DNA from 3 places in the Actinoallomurus sp. CA-150999 genome. Region 2 is predicted to be linked to each of the others. Evidence: riboswitches for the same ligand, from Rfam matches in the RefSeq annotation. Region 2 holds a riboswitch; each other region holds the start of a gene.
What was found. A riboswitch is a leader RNA that binds a small molecule or an ion and turns the genes downstream of it on or off. The one in region 2 is predicted to bind cyclic di-AMP.
Positions count from the first base shown of each region.

Region 1 (3,266 bases), 3.7 Mb from region 2:
CGACTGGTCGCCTTCATCACCGGCGGAATCCTCGCGACCCTCCCGTCTGGAGCCGCCACCGATACGTGAGGGAAGGCCGCTTCCTGCTCAGCGATCTCGCTGAGTGAGACGGAGGCGTCCTAATGTGGAGGAAGCCCGGGTGATCGATAGGTCACAATAGTGCGGGCCCAGGGAGGGAGACGGACAGGTGGCGATCGCAGGGCCGCTCGAGCGAGCGATCATGGAGGCTCTGTGGGACGCCCAGAAGCCGCTACTCATTCGCGAGCTGATGGAGCAGGTCAACGCCGGATCCGAGAAGCGCTCGGCGTACACGACGGTGCAGACCGTCGCCGACCGACTCGTCCAGAAGGGCTTCCTCTCCCGGACGGCGGACCGCAACGCATGGCGGTACGCCCCGACGCGCAGCCGTGAGGATCACGTCGCGCAGGTGATGGCCGAGGCACTGGCCGAGACCACCGACCGCGGACCGGTCCTGGCCCGATTCGCCGAGACCATCGATCCCCAGGACGCGCACCGGCTGCTGGTCGAGCTCGCGCAGCGTTCGGCTCCGACGGAATCCCGGTGAGCCCGCTCGTCGAGCTCGGCGCGGTCACCGTCGCCCTCGGCATCGGTGCCGGGCCGTTGCTGGCCCGGAGCGCCTGGTGTCAGCGGATTCCCCGGGTGGGCGCGCTGGCGTGGTTGGGAGCCCTGGCGGGCACCATCGCCGGTCTGGTCGGGGTGGTCGTGCTGGTCTCGACCGGCCGGCATGGCCTGGTGCACCGGGCCGCGGAATGGGCGGCCGATTGCTGGCACCATCACGACGGATCCGGCGGACTGGCCCCGTACGCCTTCAACCTTGCGCTCCTCGTCAGCGCGGTCGCTGCCGCATGCGTGGCCGTCGCCAGGTACCGACGTACGGTGGCCCGTCGCCGGCGCCATCAGGAGGCGTTGCAGTTCGTCGTGCGGCTTTCCGGGGACATCGAAGATGTCTGCGTACTTGATCACCCGGTGCCGGTCGCCTACTGCGTGCCATCGCGCAAGCGCCCGATCGTCGTCAGCAGCGGTGCTCTCGATCGGCTGGACGACACGCAGCTTCAGGCTGTCTTGGCGCATGAACGGGCGCATCTGCGCTACCGCCACCATCTGTTCCTCACGGTCGTCGACGCGCTGGCGGCTGCGCTGTTCTGGCTGCCGACTTTTCGGGGCGCCCGCCGTTGCCTGCCGATCCTGCTGGAGATGAGCGCCGACGATGTCGCGGCGCGGCGGTGCGGCCGCCGCACGGTCGCCGTCGCGCTCCGGAAACTGGCGATCGCCCCGAGCCCGATCGGCGGACTGGCCGCCCAGAGCGCCGACAGGTCAGAACTCGATCAGCGGCTCGCCCGCCTCGAGACGCCGACCGCGATCGCCGACGACGATCGTGTTCGGCGTCTGACGTGGGTCACGGCGATGACTTCGGTGGTCCTTCCTGGGGTGATCTCCGCCGGCTGGCTCGCTGCGATGCCGTTCTTCTGCTGACGGACTTCCCTGTCGGTTACAACGCCAGGGTGATGCCGCGCGCGACGTCGAGCGTCATGGACACGACGGCGGCCGCGTGCCGGCACTCGACACGCGAGCGAAGAGGACCTGCACGCTCCCCGCGACGTACCAGGCGTCCGGCCGGCCGCTTGTCGGGGAACTCCGGCGAATCGTTCATTGGGTGGCAGGCGACCGCGAAGATCTCCTACACTGCGTCGGAGTCGGCCGCCCCCTGCTTCACACGAGGCACGGCCGACCGCTGAATCCCGTGAGGGAACCGGGGACCCGAGAATCCCGGGGCGAATCCGAGGCGTGCGAACGTCCGGTAGGGCTACTCCGGCCCGAGCCCGACAGCTAACCCGGTAGGCGGCGAAGGAGAGGAGTTTCTCACGTGGCGTTCTTCCACCCTGCCACCAACGGGTACGCCGTGGATCGTCCGCGGCGGCGCCGGTCGCTCCGGCTGTGCGCGGCGCTCTCGGTCACGGCCGCCGTGACCCTCACGGCGCTCCCGGCCGAGGCCGCTCCTAAACCATCGGCCGCAGCCGCGAAGAAGGAGCTGGAGAAGCTCAACGGTCAGGTCGACAAGATCGTTGATCAGTACAACAAGGCCAAGACCGAGCTGGATGCCGCGAAGAAGAGGCTCACTGCGCTCAATGGCCAGGTGAAGAGCGAGCGCAACGTCTACGAGAAGCTGCGTGCACGGGTCGCGCAGGTCGCCGCCGACGCCTACAAGAACGGCACTCTCGACTCGCGCACCGCCACCTTGCTCGCGTCCAAGGACCCCGACGCGGCGTTGAACCAGATGTCGGCCTTCCTGCAGCTGTCGAACAATCGCGGACAGGAACTGTCGGCGTTCCTGGCCTCTACTCAGCGCATCCGCCGCGAGCAGGCGGAGGCGCAATCCGCGTACCAGAGCGTCTCGCAGAAGGCCGCCGCGCTGAAGAAGCGCAAGGCCACCGTCGAGAAGGCCATCGCCAAACAGAAGAGCCTGCTGCGCAAGGCCGGTGAAGCCACGGCCGCGCCCGGCTCGGGAGCCGGTGGCACCTACAACGGACCGGCCTCAGGGCCGGCGCGCAAGGCGGTGGAGTACGCCTACGCACAGCTCGGCAAGCCCTACATCTGGGGCGGCACCGGCCCGAAGGGCTATGACTGCTCCGGACTGACGATGATGTCCTGGCGCGCCGCCGGCGTGAACCTCCCCCGCGTGGTCCCCGACCAGTACAGCGCCACACGCCACGTCTCCAAGTCCGACCTGCAGGCCGGTGACCTGGTCTACTTCGACGACATGGGCCACGAGGGCATCTACGTCGGCGGCGGCAAGTTCATCCACGCGCCGCGTACGGGAGAGGTCATCAGGCTGGACAGCATGTCGAACCCGTACTGGGTCTCCCACTACAACGGCGCCAGCCGCCCGTAACGGATCTCACGTGGCAGTACTGCGAGCTGCCGGATCACATCGGAAGACACCGCGCCGGCGAAGTCGGCTCGGCATCCTCCCGGCTCTGGTGACCGCCTGGACGTTCGCCATCGTCGGACTCGAGCACGTCGGCCTGGTCATCAAGGACAACGGCGACGGCACGATTCAGACCGTCGACGGCAACACCGACAACGCCGTCAAGGTCCGCGTCCGGCCCGCCTCCGACGTCGTCGGCTACGGCGGCTACCCGGACTACGTTCAGTAGCAAAGGCGCTCTTGGCAGCTGGGGCGGCTCGACTTCGATCGATCGAAGTCGAGCCGCCCCAGAGGCGTCTTTGAACGCTTCCGTCCGCAG
Region 1 is NZ_CP192063.1:4,507,159-4,510,424, reverse strand. It holds gene ACQP2O_RS21045 (TetR/AcrR family transcriptional regulator) at 1-69, shown strand, start outside; gene ACQP2O_RS21040 (BlaI/MecI/CopY family transcriptional regulator) at 188-565, shown strand; gene ACQP2O_RS21035 (M56 family metallopeptidase) at 562-1,494, shown strand; cyclic di-AMP (ydaO/yuaA leader) riboswitch at 1,742-1,879, shown strand; gene ACQP2O_RS21030 (NlpC/P60 family protein) at 1,886-2,911, shown strand; gene ACQP2O_RS21025 (hypothetical protein) at 2,922-3,176, shown strand.
Region 1: another riboswitch for cyclic di-AMP. It lies ahead of ACQP2O_RS21030 (NlpC/P60 family protein); the one in region 2 lies ahead of ACQP2O_RS37845 (CHAP domain-containing protein).

Region 2 (3,266 bases):
GTACGTCGCCGAGGGCGGAGGATTCCTGGGAGTCCACTCGGCCGCCTGCACCGAGTACGACTGGCCCGAGTACGGCGTGCTCCTCGGCGCCCGCTTCAACGGGCATCCGGAGATGCAACCGGGCCTGGTAAGGGTGCTCGACCGGACGCATCCGGCAACCGCCCACCTGCCGGAACACTGGCACCGGACCGATGAGTGGTACGACTTCCGCGACGGGCCCGCACAGGTCCGAGTGCTGGCGACGGTCGACGAGCGCACCTACCGCGGCGGTCACATGGGACCGGACCACCCGCTCGTCTGGTGCCGAGAGTACGGTGCCGGCCGTACCTTCTACACCGCGCTGGGCCACGCCGCGGAGGCCTTCGCGCAGCCGGACTTTCGCGAGCATCTGCTCGGTGCCCTGCGCTGGGCCGCCGACTGGACTCCCGATGACCGCCCTGTGGGTGTGACACCCTGACCGGGGGCGACCGAGCGGCGTGACCAACGGTACGGCCAGGTGCGGAGCACCATGATGTGAATCACATAGGTTTACCTGCGAGCGGATCAGGGTGCGATCACCCCGAAGCCGTCTCGAGGTGATCGCTTTGGTGGGTCACCCGGATGTCACGGTGGCCGCATCACCGGTGGGCGGTTACGAGCAAGGCGGCGGAGTCGAGGAAGACGCCGTCGGGGGTCTCGTAGGTCTTCAGGGCCGAGCGGAGAGCGTCTACCGCCTTGCTCATGGTGATGGCGTCGGCTTGGCCCAGCAGGGCGCGTCCCAGCGGATTGTCGTGCATGTGATATCGCCTGCCAGCACAGGAAGACCAGGCGACCGCCAGGCCGTAGCGCGCGGTGCAGTCCCGACGACGGCTTCGACGCGCCAGACGAGGCCATCCTCACCTTCGATCCGCGTCGGGTATCCGCCGCCCTCGGTGCGTTCGAAGGTCACCATTACGCGCCGCACTGCACCCCGGTTTCGGCATAGAGATGATCGATAGGTATCTCCTACAAGGGTTAGTGGGCATACCTGGGTGAAGCAACCCGGCTCGCGGCCGTGCGGTGCCGTGCTGGCGTCATCGGCGGCCCCGGGTCGGCCTCGTGGCGGGTGTGTCTTCCACGGGGTATCAGGATCATCGATAGGCGCTACCTGGGAAATCGATCATCGTCACGTTATGTGTCCAACCCGGGTGTGATCGGTTAGATGGGCACCTCTGTTCGTGGTGCGTCCGGGGATGACTTGCCGCCCTCATGGCATTACTACTACATTGCGTCGGAGTTGGGCCGCGATCTACCTTCCACCCGGAAGGTACGGCCTGACCCGCCTAATCCCGCGCTGCGGCCGCGACGCGGGAGCCGGGGACCCACGCGTCCTCTGGGGTGAATCCGCGTATGCGGTAGGGCTTCTCCTGGCCCGAACCCGTCAGCTAACCCGGTCGGCGGCGTAGGGAGAGCGATGGATCCGGTAGGGCAGAAGCTGCTGCAGATCGCCAAGAGCCAGCTGGGGTACGCGGAGAAGAGCGGCGGATACACCAAGTACGGAGACTGGTACGGCAAGCACGTCGACAAGGGGTCGTACTACAAGACGGCTCCCTGGTGCGACATGTTCTTGGCCTGGGCCGCCGACAAGGCCGGCGTCGAAGACTGGGCGGGGCAGTTCGCCTCCACTCCTGAGCACGCGCTGTGGTTCCAGAAGCATCACGCGTGGGGGCACAAGCCCGAGCCGGGAGCGATCGTCTTCTTCTCCTTCTCCGGGAGCAAGAGCATCGGCGGCATCGAGCACGTCGGCATCGTCGAGAAGGTCGACGGCCACACGCTGCACACGATCGAGGCCAACCACAACGATCAGCTGCTGCGGGTCACCCGCGACATCGGCCAGGTCGTCGGGTTCGGCTACCCGGCGAAGGTGAAGGTCAAGGGCAAGCAGATCCCGGGCACCGAGCGGAAGGTCGAGAAGACCGAGCAGAAGTACGTGCCCAGGCACTCGGCGCCACCGCCGTCCGTCACGTCCCTCGTCACCGATTCCGACCCGGCGACGAACATCGCCCGCACCTCCCACTCCACTCCCGACCGGCCGTCCCCGCTCATCGAGCAAGGGGCCGCGCTGACCGGACTCTTGGCCGTCGTGGTGTTCGGCACGGCCGCGCTGGCCATCGCCAAGTCCAAGGTCAAGGTGCCGGTGCCGTCGTCCGGCGTGCAGCTTCGTAAGCGGGGGCGGCACCACCGCGTTCCGGTGGAGCTGCCGGCCGATGTCACGGTGACTCACCTCGACGAGGCCGATGCGAGCACCGCCGTCATGCCCGCGCTGACGGCGACGGCAGCGGCGCATGCCGAGGACCGAGAGTTCTGGGGGAAGATCGCTGAGCTCGAAGAGGACGCCGAGCTCGCCTTCTGGGACTCGTTGCACTCGGTTGCGGCCGACACGCGACCGATGGCGGCCTCGTCGAGGTCGGGGACGTCACGCGGCCGTTGAACGCCTTCAGCCGTCTTCACCGTCAGGCATTTCTCCGGGCGGCCGCCGGATGATGACCTCCTCAGCCGATGGCATTCGAGCGGTGCGAGCCCTCGATGGCCGGGTCTCCGTGCGGACTCTTGAGGACCACCGGCGTGCGGGGCGTCTCGTCCGTCGAGAGCTCGAAGACGCCGAACGGTGGCGACGCGAACTTCTCAGGCGGCCTGCCGGCACATCGGACCACATACGCGTCGCCGCGAGCCGGTTGCTCTGCGTCTGGAACGCCTACGTGCTGCAAACGATCGGCGAGCACCTGCTCGACGCGGTGCAGCCGTACGACGACGGCGAGGTTCAAGGGGAGGCGGCGACCCGGATCCTCGCATCGTTCGGGCAGGTCGAGCGCTGGCTGTTCCAGGCGCGTCGAATAGCGATCGATCCGACGTATCGGATCGAGAACCATGTTGATCTGCCTGCGGAACCACCGCCATGGCATGAGGGCGGGACCACCGCTCCGCTCCTGACGGCCACAGTGACGGCCACGCGGGCGATCCACGCGCGGGGTATCGTCGCCCTGGCCGACGACGCACACGCATCACATGGCCGATCTGAAGATCTCCTAGAGCTGAGGCGGATGCTCGCGCGCGCCATGGACGCGATCGGGTGTGCGGAGCGATCGCCTTCCGGAAGCGATGGGCTGACCCTGCTCACGCCGCCGGACATCCACCTGCGTTACGCGGTCCGGACGCTGTACACCTTCGGTCAGCTCCTGGCGATGCCACAGCTCCTCGACGGCCGGGACACGACGAGGGCGGTCTCACTGGTCGCCCATGTGCCGGCG
Region 2 is NZ_CP192063.1:8,182,731-8,185,996, reverse strand. It holds gene ACQP2O_RS37855 (ThuA domain-containing protein) at 1-457, shown strand, start outside; gene ACQP2O_RS37850 (hypothetical protein) at 618-776, opposite strand; cyclic di-AMP (ydaO/yuaA leader) riboswitch at 1,289-1,433, shown strand; gene ACQP2O_RS37845 (CHAP domain-containing protein) at 1,433-2,449, shown strand; gene ACQP2O_RS37840 (hypothetical protein) at 2,718-3,266, shown strand, end outside.

Region 3 (3,266 bases), 5.0 Mb from region 2:
ACAGCCTGAGCAACCCCTGGTACAGCTCGCACTACGTCGGCGCGGGCGCGCTCTAAGGACACGATCACCATGGCCAAGGAGCGTACGATCATGTCCAGAACCGCGCGCTGGTCCGTGACGACCGCCGGGTTCATCGCCGTCGCCGGGCTGTCCCTGCCCGCCGTTCCGGCGCACGCCGACCCGGGCAACTCGCTGAGCGCGGCGAAGAAGTCGCTCGCGAAGCTCAACGACCAGGTCGACCAGCTGGGCAACCAGTACAACAAGACGAAGGCGGACTACAAGGCCGCCCAGGGGCGGGTCAACGCCCTCTCCAAGTCGGTGCAGGCGGAGCGCAAGACGTTCCAGGCGCTGCGGCTGCGGGTCGCCCAGCTGGCCGTCGACGCGTACAAGACCGGGGACAACGGCTCGATCCCCCAGCTGCTCGGCTCGAAGGACCCGGACGCCGTGCTGTCGCAGATGTCGGCGTTCACGCAGATCGCGCACAACCGCACGGCGGAGTTCCAGCAGTACCTCGCCTCCGCCCAGCGGCTCGAGCGCGAGCAGGCGCTGCGCGTACAGGCGGCTCAGCAGCTCAAGTCGAAGAAGACCCAGCTCGAGCAGCAGAAGTCGCAGGCCGACGCGGCCGTCAGGAAGCAGCTGGCGCTGATCCACAAGCTCGGCGGCAACATCGACCCGGGCAGTTCCACGGAGAACTGCTCGATCCTGGCCACGGGCAAGGCGGAGATCGTCCTGAAGTTCGCCTGCGCCCAGCTCGGCAAGTCGTACGTCTTCGGCGGCGCGGGCCCGAACGTCTGGGACTGCTCCGGGATCACGATGGTGGCGTTCGCCAAGGTCGGTATCAAGCTCAACCACTGGGTGCCGGACCAGTACGACGCCAGCAAGCGGGTGTCCAAGGCGGACCTGCAGCCCGGCGACCTGGTCTTCTTCCACGACCTCGGGCACATGGGGATCTACGTCGGCAACGGCAAGTTCCTCCACGCCCCGCACACCGGCGACGTCGTGAAGATCTCCAACCTGAGCGACGCCTGGTACAGCTCCACCTGGGTCGGCGGCGGCCGGCTGCTCTGAGGACCGCCGGGCAACTGAACAGCGGACGAGGGCGGGCCGGGCGGAGACTCCCGGGGCACGGAGAGCATCCGGCCCGCCTGCAACGTCATCGCGATCTTCCGCACCGATCCACGGTGCGGGGTGTCACCTGCGGCACACGCCATGCGCCGCTCGACCGGAAGCGTTTCCGCCGGCGGCGGCGCTAGGGACAGCGCCCCCGATGGTGGACCGGTTCCGGTTTGTCAGGAATGCAGAGAAACGGTCATCACCGACGTGGTCCAACGGGGGCCATGGGTGGCCGTGAGCGCCTAATCCGCGGGCACGCGGAACCGGGGAACCAACCGCGCACGAGCGCGGCTTCACGGGGGTGAATCGGGGCGCCTGTTCTCCCACAGGCATGCCGTAGGGCGGCTTCCACGCCCGAACCCGACAGCTAACCCGGTAGGCGTAGTGGAAGGAGAGACCCCTGTCTCGCAACCCCTCGACCGCTTCGTCCCTGCGCCTTCGCCTCGCCGGAGGCATGGTGGCCGCGGGTGCGGTCCTCGCACCCGTCGCCCTGACGGTCCCCGCGGCGCACGCCGCGACCCCCCAGTCGACCGTCACGGCGCAGAAGAAGCACAAGTCCTGGAGCCAGCGTCACAAGGCCGGTCTGAAGGCGGTCGACATCGCCCGCAAGCAGATCGGCAAGTGGTACCGGTACGGGGGCGCCGGCCCCAGGACGTTCGACTGCTCCGGGCTGGTGCAGTACTCCTACCGCAAGGCGGGCATCCGCCTGCCGCGCACCGCGGGCCAGCAGCACCGGCACATCAAGCGCCACGTCCGGTGGCAGAACCTCGCCGTCGGCGACCTGGTGTACTTCAACTACAACAACCACACCGGGATCATCTCCAAGGTGAAGGGTCACAAGATCTGGATGATCCACGCGTCGCACACCGGCACGCAGATCAAGCAGGTCCGGATCGACAACAACAGCTACTACCGGAGCGAGTTCTACGGCGCGGCTCGCCCGTACTGAGCCGGCTGAACCGGCTCGATCCGCCGGGGTCGTCCAGATGGGCGGCCCCGGCTTTCTCAGCTTCGCCCGCTACTATCGCGCGCATGTCGTCGGCGCGCTCCGGGCAGGCACGGGTCGCCGCGCTGGCCGGGGTGGCGATCGTGTTGCACCTGGTCACCGCGGTTGGCTACGTCGCGCTGCACCACGGCGCCGACCGTACGGCCGCGTCGTTGCGCAGCGCCACGGCGGCGCCCACGCCCAGCACGGCCACGGTGACGGCCATTCTGCAGCGCCGTTCCCGCGCGATCCTCGCCCATGACCGCGCGGCCTTCCTCGCCACCGTCGACCCGTCGGCCCAGGCGTTCCGCGCCGGGCAGGAGACGTTGTTCGACAACCTGACGAAGATCCCCCTGGCGACCTGGCGCGAGTCGCTCGCGGACACCCGCGCCGCGGCCGCCGCCGACGACGGCTGGACGGCCCGGCTGACGCTCACCTACCGGCTGCGCGGTTTCGACGCGGCCGACGTCGCCTACACCCAGTACCTCACCTTCGGCCGGAGTAAGGACGCGGGCTGGGTCGTGTCCGGCGACGGGTCCACGCACGGCCTGCGCGACGACCCGCAGATCTGGGACGGCGGCACCCTCACCGTCATCCACGGCCGGCGCAGCCTCGTCATCGGCGAGGACGACTCCGGAGTCGCGGACGGCACCGGGGCCACCGACGGGCCGCAGACACGGACCGCCGAGCTGCGCGACATCGCCAACCGGCTCGACACCGGCATCGGCCTGGTCTCCGACGTCGTCGGCGACCGCTGGTCACGCCAGGTCGTCGCCTTCGCGCCGGCGACGGAGCAGGAGGCCGAAGAGCTCGTCGGCGACGTCCGGAACCTCGGCGACATCGCCGCGCTCGCCACCGTCAGCGGCGCGGCGGGTGACTCGGGGCAGGGTGCGGATCGCGTCATCATCACCCCCACGGCGTTCGACCGCCTCAACGGACTGGGACGGCACGTCGTGCTCACCCACGAGCTCGTGCACGTGGCGATGGGCGGCGCCCGCGACAGCCGCACCCCCATGTGGCTGATCGAAGGACTCGCCGACTACGTCGGTTACAAGAAGGCCGGCGTCTCGACGCGTGCGGCGGGACGCGAGCTCGCCGCGCAGCTGGCCGCCGGCGACGTGCCGGCCGCGCCACCGGGGCGGAGCGCGTTCAGCGGCTCGGGCGAGCG
Region 3 is NZ_CP192063.1:3,206,431-3,209,696, forward strand. It holds gene ACQP2O_RS15240 (NlpC/P60 family protein) at 1-56, shown strand, start outside; gene ACQP2O_RS15245 (NlpC/P60 family protein) at 91-1,068, shown strand; cyclic di-AMP (ydaO/yuaA leader) riboswitch at 1,343-1,510, shown strand; gene ACQP2O_RS15250 (C40 family peptidase) at 1,571-2,062, shown strand; gene ACQP2O_RS15255 (hypothetical protein) at 2,146-3,266, shown strand, end outside.
Region 3: another riboswitch for cyclic di-AMP. It lies ahead of ACQP2O_RS15250 (C40 family peptidase); the one in region 2 lies ahead of ACQP2O_RS37845 (CHAP domain-containing protein).